Regions from separate parts of the Mesorhizobium sp. B2-3-2 genome, predicted to be linked through region 2. Evidence: riboswitches for the same ligand, from Rfam matches in the RefSeq annotation. Region 2 holds a riboswitch; each other region holds the start of a gene.

What was found. Region 2 has a riboswitch for cobalamin ahead of FJ964_RS27700 (DUF1636 family protein). Riboswitches for the same ligand answer to the same signal wherever they lie in the genome.
Region 1: another riboswitch for cobalamin. It lies ahead of bluB (5,6-dimethylbenzimidazole synthase); the one in region 2 lies ahead of FJ964_RS27700 (DUF1636 family protein).
Region 3: another riboswitch for cobalamin. It lies ahead of FJ964_RS10835 (aromatic ring-hydroxylating dioxygenase subunit alpha); the one in region 2 lies ahead of FJ964_RS27700 (DUF1636 family protein).

The regions. Positions count from the first base shown of each region.
Region 1 is NZ_VFWA01000005.1:133,129-137,086, forward strand. It holds gene FJ964_RS14760 (pirin family protein) at 1-48, opposite strand, end outside; gene FJ964_RS14765 (DUF2277 domain-containing protein) at 89-355, opposite strand; gene FJ964_RS14770 (exodeoxyribonuclease VII small subunit) at 452-703, opposite strand; gene FJ964_RS14775 (histone deacetylase family protein) at 707-1,633, opposite strand; cobalamin riboswitch at 1,755-1,935, shown strand; gene bluB (5,6-dimethylbenzimidazole synthase) at 1,984-2,736, shown strand; gene FJ964_RS14785 (TetR/AcrR family transcriptional regulator) at 2,822-3,427, opposite strand; gene FJ964_RS14790 (MFS transporter) at 3,548-3,958, shown strand, end outside.
Region 2 is NZ_VFWA01000019.1:57,280-61,237, forward strand. It holds gene cobN (cobaltochelatase subunit CobN) at 1-830, opposite strand, end outside; gene cobW (cobalamin biosynthesis protein CobW) at 847-1,902, opposite strand; gene FJ964_RS27700 (DUF1636 family protein) at 1,905-2,333, opposite strand; cobalamin riboswitch at 2,371-2,575, opposite strand; gene FJ964_RS27705 (winged helix-turn-helix domain-containing protein) at 2,605-3,804, opposite strand.
Region 3 is NZ_VFWA01000003.1:454,282-458,239, forward strand. It holds gene ugpC (sn-glycerol-3-phosphate ABC transporter ATP-binding protein UgpC) at 1-372, shown strand, start outside; gene FJ964_RS10815 (DUF680 domain-containing protein) at 469-705, opposite strand; gene FJ964_RS10820 (DUF680 domain-containing protein) at 777-983, opposite strand; gene FJ964_RS10825 (DUF680 domain-containing protein) at 1,053-1,259, opposite strand; gene FJ964_RS10830 (DUF680 domain-containing protein) at 1,330-1,527, opposite strand; cobalamin riboswitch at 2,008-2,210, shown strand; gene FJ964_RS10835 (aromatic ring-hydroxylating dioxygenase subunit alpha) at 2,341-3,588, shown strand; gene FJ964_RS10840 (hybrid-cluster NAD(P)-dependent oxidoreductase) at 3,608-3,958, shown strand, end outside.

The DNA of each region.
Region 1 (3,958 bases), on a different contig from region 2:
GGCAAAGGCGTCGCCTATTTCGGGGTCCTTCCCGGGGAAGAAGCTCATGAACTCTCCTTGTCAGCGGCCGATGGCTGCTTTGGGCAGATCAGGCAAAGCGGATCGCCGCCTTCGCCCGCAGCTTGGCCGCAACCTCCTCGCGATTGCGCGGATGCTGGTTGGTTTCAAGCGAATCGAGAAGCTCGCGCGCCGACGCCGCGATGGCCTCGACGGCATGGTCGAAGGCGTGCTGGTTCTGCTTCGAGGGCCGCGTCGTTCCGCTCAGCTTGCGGACGAACTGAAGGGCAGCATCGCGCACCTCGTCATCGGTTGCCGGCGGATCAAAATTGAACAGGGTCTTGATGTTTCTGCACATCGCTTCCGTATCTCCTCTTGTCCTGAAGCCGTTTCAATCGGGATGCGTTCTATCCTCAATCATGATCGTGTCAAAAACCGGCAACGGCCGCGTGCCTCAATCCGCGTCCAGCGGCTCCGTCCCGACCGGCTTGCCGTCGCGGGACAGCCTGATCTTCTCCACCTTGTCCTCGGCTGCCTTGAGCAAGCGGTCGCAATGCACCTTCAGCGCCTCGCCGCGCTCGTAGATCCTGATCGACTGGTCGAGCGGCACATCGCCACGCTCCAGATCATCGACGATCTTCTCCAGCGCGTCGAGAGCCTGTTCGAAGCTCATAGCCTTGACGTCTTCGTTGGTTTCACCAGCCATCATTCATCCTTTCATCAGTCGCCCGACATGGGCGGCGACCGAAAATGCCAATCCCTGCAGATCGTAGCCGCCCTCGAGCAGGCTGACGAGCCGGTTGCCGCTGTGGCGCGCCGCGCGCTGCATGAGCTGGCCGGTCGCCCAGTCGAAATCATCCTCGGTCAGGTTGATCTCGGCCAGCGGGTCGCGATGATGCGCGTCGAAACCGGCCGAAATGATGATCAGGTCGGGTGCAAAATTGTCGAGCGAGGGCAGCACGCGCGACAGGAAGGCATCGCGGAACGCGTCGCTGCCGGTTTGCGGCGCAAGCGGCGCGTTGACGATGTTGCCCGCGCCGGTTTCGTTCTTTGCTCCGGTGCCGGGGTAGAGCGGCATCTGGTGGGTCGAGCAGTAAAGCACGGACGGATCGTCCCAGAAAATATCCTGCGTGCCGTTGCCGTGATGCACGTCCCAGTCGACGATGGCGACACGTTCGATATCGTGTTTGCGCTGTGCATAACGTGCGGCGATGGCCGCCGTGTTGAACAGGCAGAAGCCCATCGCCGTCGCTTTCTCCGCATGATGGCCGGGTGGCCGGGCGGCGACGAAAACGTTGTCTGCCCTGCCGGCAAAGACGTCGTCGACGGCGGCGTTGGCGGCGCCGATCGCGGTGATCGCCGCTTGCCAGCTCTTCGGGCTGGCCGTTGTGTCGGCATCGATGCGGGCGATGCCCGTCTCGGGAATGGCGGCGCGTACCCGCTCGACGAAATCCTCGGGATGCGCGTAGAGAATGGTGGCCTCGTCGCCTTCCGGCGCCTCGAGGCGGTCGAGCGCGGCAAAAGCCTCCTCGTCGAGCACGCGCTCGATGGCGCGCAAGCGGTCCGGCCGCTCCGGATGGCCGGGTGGCGTGATGTGCTCGAGGAAGATCGGATGGGTGTAGAGACGAGTGGCCATGCTCCCTATCTAGTGCCCCGGAGCGGCGATAGCCATGCGTTGCGGCCTGATGGCTGGGGAAAATCGCGCCTGCGTCCATTCGCGTCGCCGCGGGGATTGGCGGCGCGGAGGCTTCGTCGTAAAGTCCCGGCCGCTGCCTGGTGCCCGCTGCGAGCGGGAGAATCGGGAACACGGTTTGATCCCGTGGCGTGCCCAACGCTGTAAGGGGGACCGCGCCGGTAAATGCCACTGTCGATGACGGGAAGGCGCCGGACGCGGGTTGATCCCGAGCCAGAAGACCGGCCTGGCAGGCATCGTCATCCGCATGGTCAGGCGGACGGCAGTTGATTGCAATCGCAAGGGGACAAGCGATGCCGGACGATATGACCATCCCCGTGGGTGACGGATTCGACCAGATGGCGCGCGATGCGGTCTACCGCGCCATGTTCACGCGGCGCGATGTCCGCAGCTATTTTACATCAGAGGCCGTCGATGACGAGGCGCTGGCACGGCTGCTGCTTGCCGCCCATCACGCGCCATCGGTCGGCTTCATGCAGCCATGGAATTTCATCGTCATTCGTGGCACCGCACGACGGGAACAGGTGCGCGACCTGTTCCTGGCGGCGCGCGAGCAGGAATTGCCCGCCATCGAAGAAGAGCGGCGGGCGCTCTACCGCAAGCTCAAGCTGGAAGGCATCTGCGAAAGCGCGCTCAATATCTGCATCACCTGCGACCGCCGACGCTCACAGGGTTCGCCGCTGGGACGCTGGCACAATCCCGAGATGGATCTCTACAGCACGGTCTGCGCGGTGCAGAATTTCTGGCTGGCGGCACGCGCCGAAGGCGTCGGCGTCGGCTGGGTCAGCATTATCGAGGCGCGGGCGTTGAAAGATCTTCTGTCGATTCCCGAGCATGTGACGCCGGTGGCCTATCTCTGTGTCGGCCGCGTCTCCGAATTCGCGCCGAAACCGGACCTCGAAACACATGGCTGGGGTCGACGGCTGCCGCTGCCCGAGCTGATCATGAGCGAGACGTTTTGCGGACAGGGCGAAGTGCCGCTCAAGTCAACGATCGCCCGCCTCAAGGTGGCAACATGCGAAAAATCTGGCAAACCCTTGATTTGATTGCCGCTACGGCATGCTCAGCGCTGCCGGCGGCCTGCGCCTTGTCCTGAGCATCTGAACCTGGAAGCACCTCGGCTATCCGCCTTCAGGCGGCTGTGGCACCCTTCCTCAACAATCCTTCGAGCAGTTGCTTGAATGCCGCCACCACGGTCTTTGATGTCGCTTCCGGGTCGTTCGAATTGGCGATCCGCTGCGCCGCCTGACTGCTCGCCCCGTTGATCAGCCGTGCCGCGGTCTCGGGGTCGACGCCCGAGACGACCACCCCGTCGCCCTGCAGCGTCGTCAGGTGATCGGTCATCGACGCGACGCAGGCATTGGCGTTCGGCCATTGCGCGGGATCCCCCAGCACGGCCGGACCGTCCCGGAACATGATTCGCTGGATTTCCGGCTCCAGCGCCATTTCGATGTAGCTCGTGCATTCGTCGACGAAGCTTTGCCAGCGGGTCGGTGCTTTCGCTGCAACCTCATTCACCCGTGCCGCCATCTCGGCGTCGATCTCGGCGATGACCGCCTGCAAGAGCCCCTTCTTGTCGCCGAAATGATGATAAAGCGCACCGCGCGTCAGTCCTGCCGATGCGGTGAAATCGTCCATCGACGCTTCGGCATAGCCGATCGTTCCGAACGCATGCCGGGCCGCGGCAATCAATTTGGCGCGCGTTTCGGCGATCATTTCCTTGCGGGGCTTGTGCATCTCTTCTGGCCTTATCCACATACGTTCCGTATGCCAATTGACATACGCAACGTATGATCTATTTAGTGTTCATACGCATCGTATGTAATTTCCGAATCGCCTTTTGTCGAGGAACGGACCATGCAGAACCCCTATTCCGAGATTTTTCGAGCCCCTGGTGCCAAGGGCTTTGCCGCTGCAGGCTTCATGGCGCGCCTGCCGATCGCCATGGCGCCGATCGGCATCGTGGCGATGCTGTCGCAGACGCGCGGCGAATACTGGCTGGCGGGCGCCGTCTCGGCGACGTTCGCGCTGGCCAACGCTTTCCTGGCGCCGCAGATCTCCAGGCTGGTCGACCGCCTCGGCCAGACACGGATCGTCGTACCCACCACCATCATCTCCGTGCTGGCATTCCTGCTGCTGATTGCGTCGGCCAATCAGGATTGGCCGGTATGGACATTGTTCGTGTCGGCGCTGCTGGCCGCGGCCATGCCCAGCATGCCGGCAATGGTGCGCGCGCGCTGGACCGAGCTTTTTCGCGGCCGGCCGGAG
Region 2 (3,958 bases):
GCCGTGACGATGGCGGCGGGCTTGAGCTGGGCAATCGCGGTCTCGACAAACGCCAGGGATTCCGGGTCCTTCAGGCTGGAGACGAAGATCGGCACCGGGAGCATGCCGCCCTGCCGCAAGGCTTCGAAAAGTGCGTCGATGGGCGCGACATCGGCGGCGAGCAGCATTGAGCGGTAGAAGAGGACGGGCACGACCTTTCCCTCCCCCTCGAGGGGAGGGTGATCCGCAGGGCCGGGTGGCGCCCGAACCCCTCCCTCGAGCGGGAGGGGGACGACGCCGCGACCCGGCTCGTAGTAACCCGCCTTCGGCACGTTGACGGGCTCGGCCACCGCCGCATCCGATCCCGCCAACCGCGCCAGCCTGCGCACCAGCGCGCTCATATTGGCCGGGCCGCCCTCGCGGAAATAATTGAGCAGCCCGTCCAGTTCCTCGCGCGGCAGCGTCGAGGCTTCGATCAGCCTGATATCCTCGTCATGGCTCTCGCCGGGCAGCAGCGCCAGCTTTATGCCGCGCTCGCGGGCAACCACGGCCAACTGGTCGCAGCCGTAGCGCCACCACTCGTAACCGCCGAGAATACGCACCAGGATGACTTTGGCGTGACGGGCGACGCTGTCGATCCAGAGGTCGACGGACATGGGGTGTCGCAGGTCGCGTAGCGCGGCCAGCCGCATCGTGGGCAGCCGATCGGCGTCGCCTTTCCAGGCCGCCGCCAGTCCGGCAAGGTCGCTGTCGGTGAAGGACAGCGCCACCATGTCCGCCGGCGTCTGCCGCAGATCGACCGGCTCGGCGAGATCGTCGAGCGAGGCGGATGTGGTGGCGAGGATGTGCATCGCGATCGGTGTTGCGTCAGCCGGCGAGGATATGCTCGATCGCCGGGCGGTTCAGCCCCTTGAGACCGATGACGACCAGGCGCGAGCGGCGGTCGTCGTCAGCCGTCCAGGCGCGGTCGTAGTAATGATTGACGCGCGGACCGACGGCCTGCAGCAAAAGCCGCATCGGCTTGCCGCCGACCTCGACGAAGCCTTTCACCCTCAGCACGTTTTCCTGTTCGGCGGCGGTCGCGACGCGCTTTGCCAGGTCGTCCGGGTTGGCGATCGAGGGGATGTCGACGATGAACGTGTCGAAGTCGTCATGCTCGTGGTCGAAGGCGCCGTCATGATGGGACTTGCGGTTCTCGATGTCGTCCTCGACGGCGAGGCCCAGCCCGAGCAGCACGGACGGGTCGACCTTGCCATGAGCCGTCGGCACGACCTTCACGGCGCGAGCGGAGTGTTCGCCAATGATGGCGTTGGCGCGAGCCGAACCTGCGGCATCCATCAGGTCGCTCTTCGACAGGATGATGAGGTCGGCGCAGGCGATCTGATCCTCGAACACCTCCTCGACCGGGTCGTCATGATCGAGGCTCTCATCCTCGGCGCGCTGCGCCCGCAGGGCGTCCATGTCGTTGGCGACGCGCCCCTCCGCCAATGCCGGACCGTCGACCACGGCGATCACACCGTCGACCGTCACGCGGCTCTTCACCGTCGGCCACTGGAAGGCCTGGACCAGCGGCTTCGGCAAAGCCAGGCCTGAGGTTTCGATCAGGATGTGGTCGACCTTCGGCGTCAGCGACAGGATCTGGTCGAGCGCCGGGACGAAATCGTCGGCGACGGTGCAGCAGATGCAGCCATTGGCCAGTTCGACGATGTTTTCCTCCGGGCAGGTGTCGATGCCGCAGCCCTTGAGGATCTCGCCGTCGATGCCGATGTCGCCGAATTCGTTGACGATGATGGCGATACGCTTGCCGCCGCCCGCGTTTTCCAGGAGGTGGCGGACCAGCGTGGTTTTGCCGGCACCCAGGAAGCCGGTGACGACGGTACAGGGGACGCGGGAGAGAGTGGCGGCGGAAACTGCGGCGGTCATGGTCAGTCCTTCAACAGGTCAAGGGGTGGAATGCGGGCCACGAGGCCGCGCTTGAGGGAATCGGGCCGGCCACGCCAGGGGATAAGGCCGTCGGTCGAAGTGGCGAAGAGTTTCGCGCCGGTGACGAGGTCGGCGCCGCTGGCGATGTTCAGGTCGCCGAAGACATAACTCCAGCAGCCGTCGCGAAGGATCGCCGCACTGAGGCGGCGCTTGCAGTTGCCGAGGCATTCGACGGTGCGGACGCGGATGTTTTCGGCCGAGGCGGCTTGGCGCGTGTCTTGAGCCAAAGCTTCGCCGGCGCGGGGATGGGCGTCGGAACCGGTCTCGTCGCGGCAGGAAGCGCAGACGATAACAGTGACGCCGGCCAGGGCGTCGCTTTCGCCAGACAAAATGTCCGCTGTTTCAGCCGGGAAACTGCTGTCGCGTTCCAAATCGGGCTCCTTGCCCGGAAAACCCGCCGGGCGATCGGATTCTTATGTCTCAGACGGCAGGTCTCCTGGCTCGCGGGTCATCGCCTTCGTGCCGCCTTCCCGGGACCGTCCCAGTGGTTTTCGGCCTTGGCTCGTCGCTTACAGTTGCGGGGACAGCCGCGGATTTGAAATCGAGATTTCGCACCGCATTCCCTCTTGGCTCCTCCCTTTGCCGAGAGGAGACCGTCTGGATGGGATTTAGGCTCTTGCAGGCGGCGGTGTCAACGCGCGTCTACGACACGGCAATGTCGGCGAGCGGCTGCCCAAGGTCGCCGGCGGGCGTAACCTCAATCCGTTCGAGGCCGAGCCAGCCCTGCATCTGCGCCAATTCCTGGAAGAGTTGCGCGGCGGTTTCAGGCGGCGCGCTGGGCTCGGCATAGGCCGCGTGGACGCGTAGCACGCCGGCCGGCCGGTCGGCCTTGAGGTCGACGCGCGCGACGATCCTGTCGCCGAGCAGGAAGGGCAGGACGTAATAGCCGTATTGCCGCTTTTCGGCAGGGGTGTAGATTTCTATGCGGTAGTGGAAATCGAACAGCCGCTCCGTGCGCGAGCGCTCGAAGACGACCGGATCGAACGGCGCCAGCAGGGCCCGGGCCTCGATCCTGCGGGGAATGCGGGCCTCCTTGTGGAGGTAAGCCGGTTTGTTCCAACCCTCGACACGCACCGGCACCAACTCGCCTGTTTCAACCAGTTCCTCCAGCCGGCCCTTCATGTCGGCCGGCGACAGGCGGAAATAGTCGCGCAGGTCGCTTGCTGTCGCGACGCCATGGGCGCGGGCGGAGATCCGCAGCAATTCCCGATGCGCGTCCTCCGCTGATGGCACCGGCAGATCGAGGATTGCCTGCGGCAGCACGCGCTCGGGCAGATCATAGAAGCGTTCGAAGCCACGGCGGTGTGCGGTGGTGATGCGTCCTGCCCAGAACAGCCATTCGAAGGCATGCTTGGCGTGGCTCCAGCCCCACCAGCCGCCGGATCCTTTCTGGCCTTCGAGCGCGGACGCAGCTATCGGACCGCGCTCCGCGACCTCGCGGTAGATCTCTTCTATATAGGCGGCGTGCTCGCGCCCCCATTTGGCCAGTCCCAGGTACATTTCATCGCCGCGCTCGGCGCGCTGCATGCGCCAACGCATCAACGGATAGGTCTCGACCGGCAGGAACGAGGCCTCGTGGGCCCAGTACTCGAACACCGTGCGCTTGCGCGTGACGGCGGCGTTGTCGAGCAAGGTGAACGGGTAGGGGCCAAGGCGCGAATAGAGCGGCATATAATGAGCGCGCACCACAGCGCTGACGGAATCGATCTGCAGCAGGCCGGTACGCGAGAGCACACGGGCGAAGTGGCGTCGGTCGGGCGTGCCGGCGGGGCGGGGATCAGTGAACCCTTGGGCGGCGAGCGCGATGCGCCGGGCCATGGCGAGCGAGATCTTTTCCTTCATTCGGATGCGACTCTGAGGCTTGTTGAACGTCGTTCGGACAGTGATTCCAGCGATGCTAGCAGGGTTTTGGCGGCAACTCTGTCAGGAGAGAAAAGTGGAGTGAAAAGAGAAGGAAATCAAACAGGAGCGGATCGGACCAGTTTCTTCCCTTATG
Region 3 (3,958 bases), on a different contig from region 2:
GACAAATCAGGCAATCCGACCGTCATCAGTCATGTCGGCGGCCGCAAGGCTACGGTGCCGATCACGACGCCGGCCTCGGCCAAGGGCGCCTCGGTGAGCTTCGGCGTGCGGCCGGAGGACCTGACGATCGCCAGCGGCACGGACTATCTCTTCGAAGGGACGGTGGACTATGTCGAGCAGCTCGGCGAGGTGCAACTCGTCTATGTCGACATCGGCCGCGCCGACCTACCGCTGGTGACCAAGCTGCCGGGCAATGTCGAGGTCAAGCGCGGGGCGACGCTGCGGCTGAGCGCCGACGCCGGAGACCTTCATATCTTCGACGCGGATGGGCGATCCTTCGCGCTGCACGAGACGGAAGCGAAGGCGGCCTGAGAGCAGGCCATGAATTGCATGAATTAATTGCCGGCCACGCAAAAACAGGAGCGGCGAGCAAAGCCCGCCTCTCCTGTTTGATATCAGCTTCGGCTGTTAGTGGCCGAAGAGATTCCGGTCACTGCCCTGAGGGGCGGACTTCTGTACGTCACCCGAGGAATTGAGCAGCTTGTAGACGGGCGAACCGCTGTCGCGGATCGAAGCCGTGTGCGACTTGTCGACCGAGGTGACGGCAGGCTGGTTGGCACCATTGGAGCCGTAATTGTCGCTGGCGGCCAAAGCGCTGCCGGAAACGGCCAGAACGGCGGCGGCGGCAAGGATGATCTTCTTCATTTCAAGTCTCCTGAATTCTCAAATTCCACCGCAGTGGCGGGCTTACCCGCCAGCTGCTGAAGGATCGGCTGTTAGTTGTTGCCGAAGAGGTTACGATCGGCACCCTGAACAGGGGCCTGAGCAGCCGGAGTCGACGTCCTGGTCGAAGCGGTGTACGAGCTGTCGGTCGACGTGGCCGCGGGCTGATTGGCGCCATTGGAGCCATAATTGTCGCTGCCGGCGAAAGCGCCGCCCGAAACAGCCAGAACGGCGGCGGCAGCAAGGATGATCTTCTTCATTTCAAGTCTCCTGAATTTTCGAATTTCGCCAGGACGGCGGAAGGCCCGCCGTCAACTGGAGATCGGCTGTTAGTTGTTGCCGAAGAGGTTGCGGTCGGCACCCTGAACAGGCGCCTGGGTAGACGGCGCGGACTTCTGGACCGAAGCCGTGTGCGCGTTGTCGACCGAGGTGACGGCAGGCTGGTTGGCGCCATTGGAGCCATAGTTGTCGCTGCTGGCGAAAGCACTGCCCGAAACGGCCAGAACGGCGGCGGCAGCAAGAACGATCTTCTTCATTTCAAGTCTCCTGAATTCTCAAATTTCGCCAGGACGGCGGAAAAGCCCGCCGTCAACTGGAGATCGGCTATTAGTTGTTGCCGAAGAGGTTGCGATCGGCGCCCTGGACAGGCGTCTGGGCAGCCGGTTCCGACTTCTTGGTCGAAGCGGTGTACGGGCTGTCGACGGCGGTGGCCGCAGGGGCATTCGAACCATAGTGGTCGCTACCAGCGAAGGCGCTGCCGGAAACAGCCAGAAGGGCGGCGGCAGTGAGAATGATCTTTTTCATTTTTGATACTCCAGTATTTTTCCCGTCCGTCTAGCGGCGTGTCTTGGGAGGAAATCGCGTCGTTCGGACAGCCCCGATGTGGGAAAGCCATACCGCCATTTCCAATCACGAAGTTTTTCCGCGTGGACCAAGTTTCCACCACTTGAAATTGTGCCAGGGCCTTCTACATTCGTTTTTTTCCGTTTACTATCAGATAGTTAGGTAAACTGATCGTGCGATCACCAACTGTGTCGAAGGCGCAGTGTTCACACCGTCCTGCACGCATCGTCAACAGAAACGAACCGTTCGGTTCGATTTTAGAGGGCGCTAATAGTCACTTTTCGAAACCGTTAACCTTTTTTGGCTCCGCCACGAGTTGAATTCCGAGGCGGCGAGCCGAGCCTTTCTGCCCCTTCAACGACGGCCGCACCGTTTCCAATGCGTGTCGCGCGGCATTGATGCGATGTCGTTTTCATGCCGACGACAAGTCGGCGATCATGGTTAGATCCTGCCATCTCGGGTGCCGCCACGTGACGACGAGGCGGAGAATTGGGAAGCCGGTCAGAATCCGGCGCTGCCCCCGCAACGGTGGTGGAGTTCAGGTCGCGACGGGAGACCACTGGGCAAAGGCCTGGGAAGGTGTCGCGACAGTCCGCAAGGACAGCTCCAGAGCCCGGAAACCAGCCTGAGATGTTGGACTCGACTGATCGCGGCGGGCGGTCAAGAGGCGGATGGTGCATGTCCGGCGCAAGCCGGCGCGCGGCTTGATCCTTCCTCTCTCCCCTCCGTTCAGTCCTTCAATGCGAGGACAGGACTTCAATGCGAGGACAGGACATGGATGCGCGCAACGACATGCTGAAACGGCTGCAAGGCCGCAGGGACGGCTTCTCACTCGAGCAGCCCTTCTATACCGACGCCGAATACTTCAAGCTCGATATGGAGCTGATCTGGTACCGCGACTGGCTGTTCATCGGTCATGATTGCGAACTGCCCAGGCCCGGCAGCTTCATCACCGTGCAGATCGGCGACTATCCTGTGGTGCTGGTGCGCGACCAGAAGGGCAACATCAACGCCTTCCACAATTCTTGCCGCCATCGCGGCAGCCGCGTCTGCAACACCGACAAGGGCACGGCGGCGAAGCTCGTCTGCCCCTACCATCAGTGGACCTACGAACTGGACGGCAGGCTGCTGTTCGCCAGGCAGATGGCCGAGGGTTTCGACAAGAGCCAGTTCGGCCTGAAGCCGGTCGCCTGCGAAAGCGTCGGCGGCTACATCTTCATTTGCCTCGCCGACGAGCCGGCGGATTTCGTGCCGATGCGGACGATGATCGAACCCTATTTGCTGCCGCATCGGCTGCGCGAAGCAAAGGTCGCCTTCGAGAGCACCATCGTCGAGAAGGGCAATTGGAAGCTGGTCTGGGAAAACAACCGCGAATGCTATCATTGCGCCGGCAACCATCCGGAGCTCTGCAAGACCTTTCCTGAGGCGCCGACCGTGACCGGCGTGCAAGGCGCCGACAGCGACCCGGAGATGCTGGCTCACTGGGCCAAATGCGAGGCCGCCGGCCTGCCGAGCAGATTCCGCATCGACCCGGCCGGGCAATACCGTGCCACCCGCGCGCCGCTGCTGCGCGATGCCGTCAGTTACACGATGACGGGAAAACGCGCGGTCAAGAAGAACCTGTCCGACAGCGTTGCCACCGACCGCATCGGCTCGTTGCTGCTCTATCACTATCCTACGACCTGGAACCACATCCTCGGCGACCACGCCGTCACCTTCCGGGTGCTGCCGATCAGCGCCACCGAGACCGCGGTGACGACCAAATGGCTGGTTCACAAGGACGCGGTCGAGGGTGTCGACTACGATCTCGCCGAGCTCACCCATGTCTGGACCGAGACCAACGACCAAGACCGCCGCATCGTCGAGGAAAACGCCTTCGGCATCCTGTCGCCGGCCTATGAACCCGGCCCCTATTCCGAACTGCACGAAGGCGGCGTCATCCAGTTCGTGGACTGGTACGCGCGTTTCATCGGTCCGCGCCTCGCCGAAGGCGGCCGGCCGGCCCTGCGCAGCGTTGCTTGAGAGGTGAGGGATGAATGCGATGACGGATCTCGGCCTCTATCGCCATCTCGATCAGATGACGCCCTGGAACGACAGGCTCCAGGTGCTGGAAGTGATCGGCGTGAGCGATGAGGCGCCTGATGTAAAGACCTTCACCTTCCGCTCCGATAACCAGACCTGGTTCCGCTACAAGCCGGGCCAGTTCGTGACGCTGGAACTGCCGATAGCGGATGGGCCGCTGATGCGCACCTACACGCTGTCGTCTTCGCCCTCGCGGCCGTTCTCGATCGCGGTGACGGTGAAGGCGCAGGCCGGCAGCACCGGCACGCGCTGGATGTTCGACCATTTGAGGCCCGGTTCGCACGTCAAGGCCTATGGGCCGGCCGGAGAC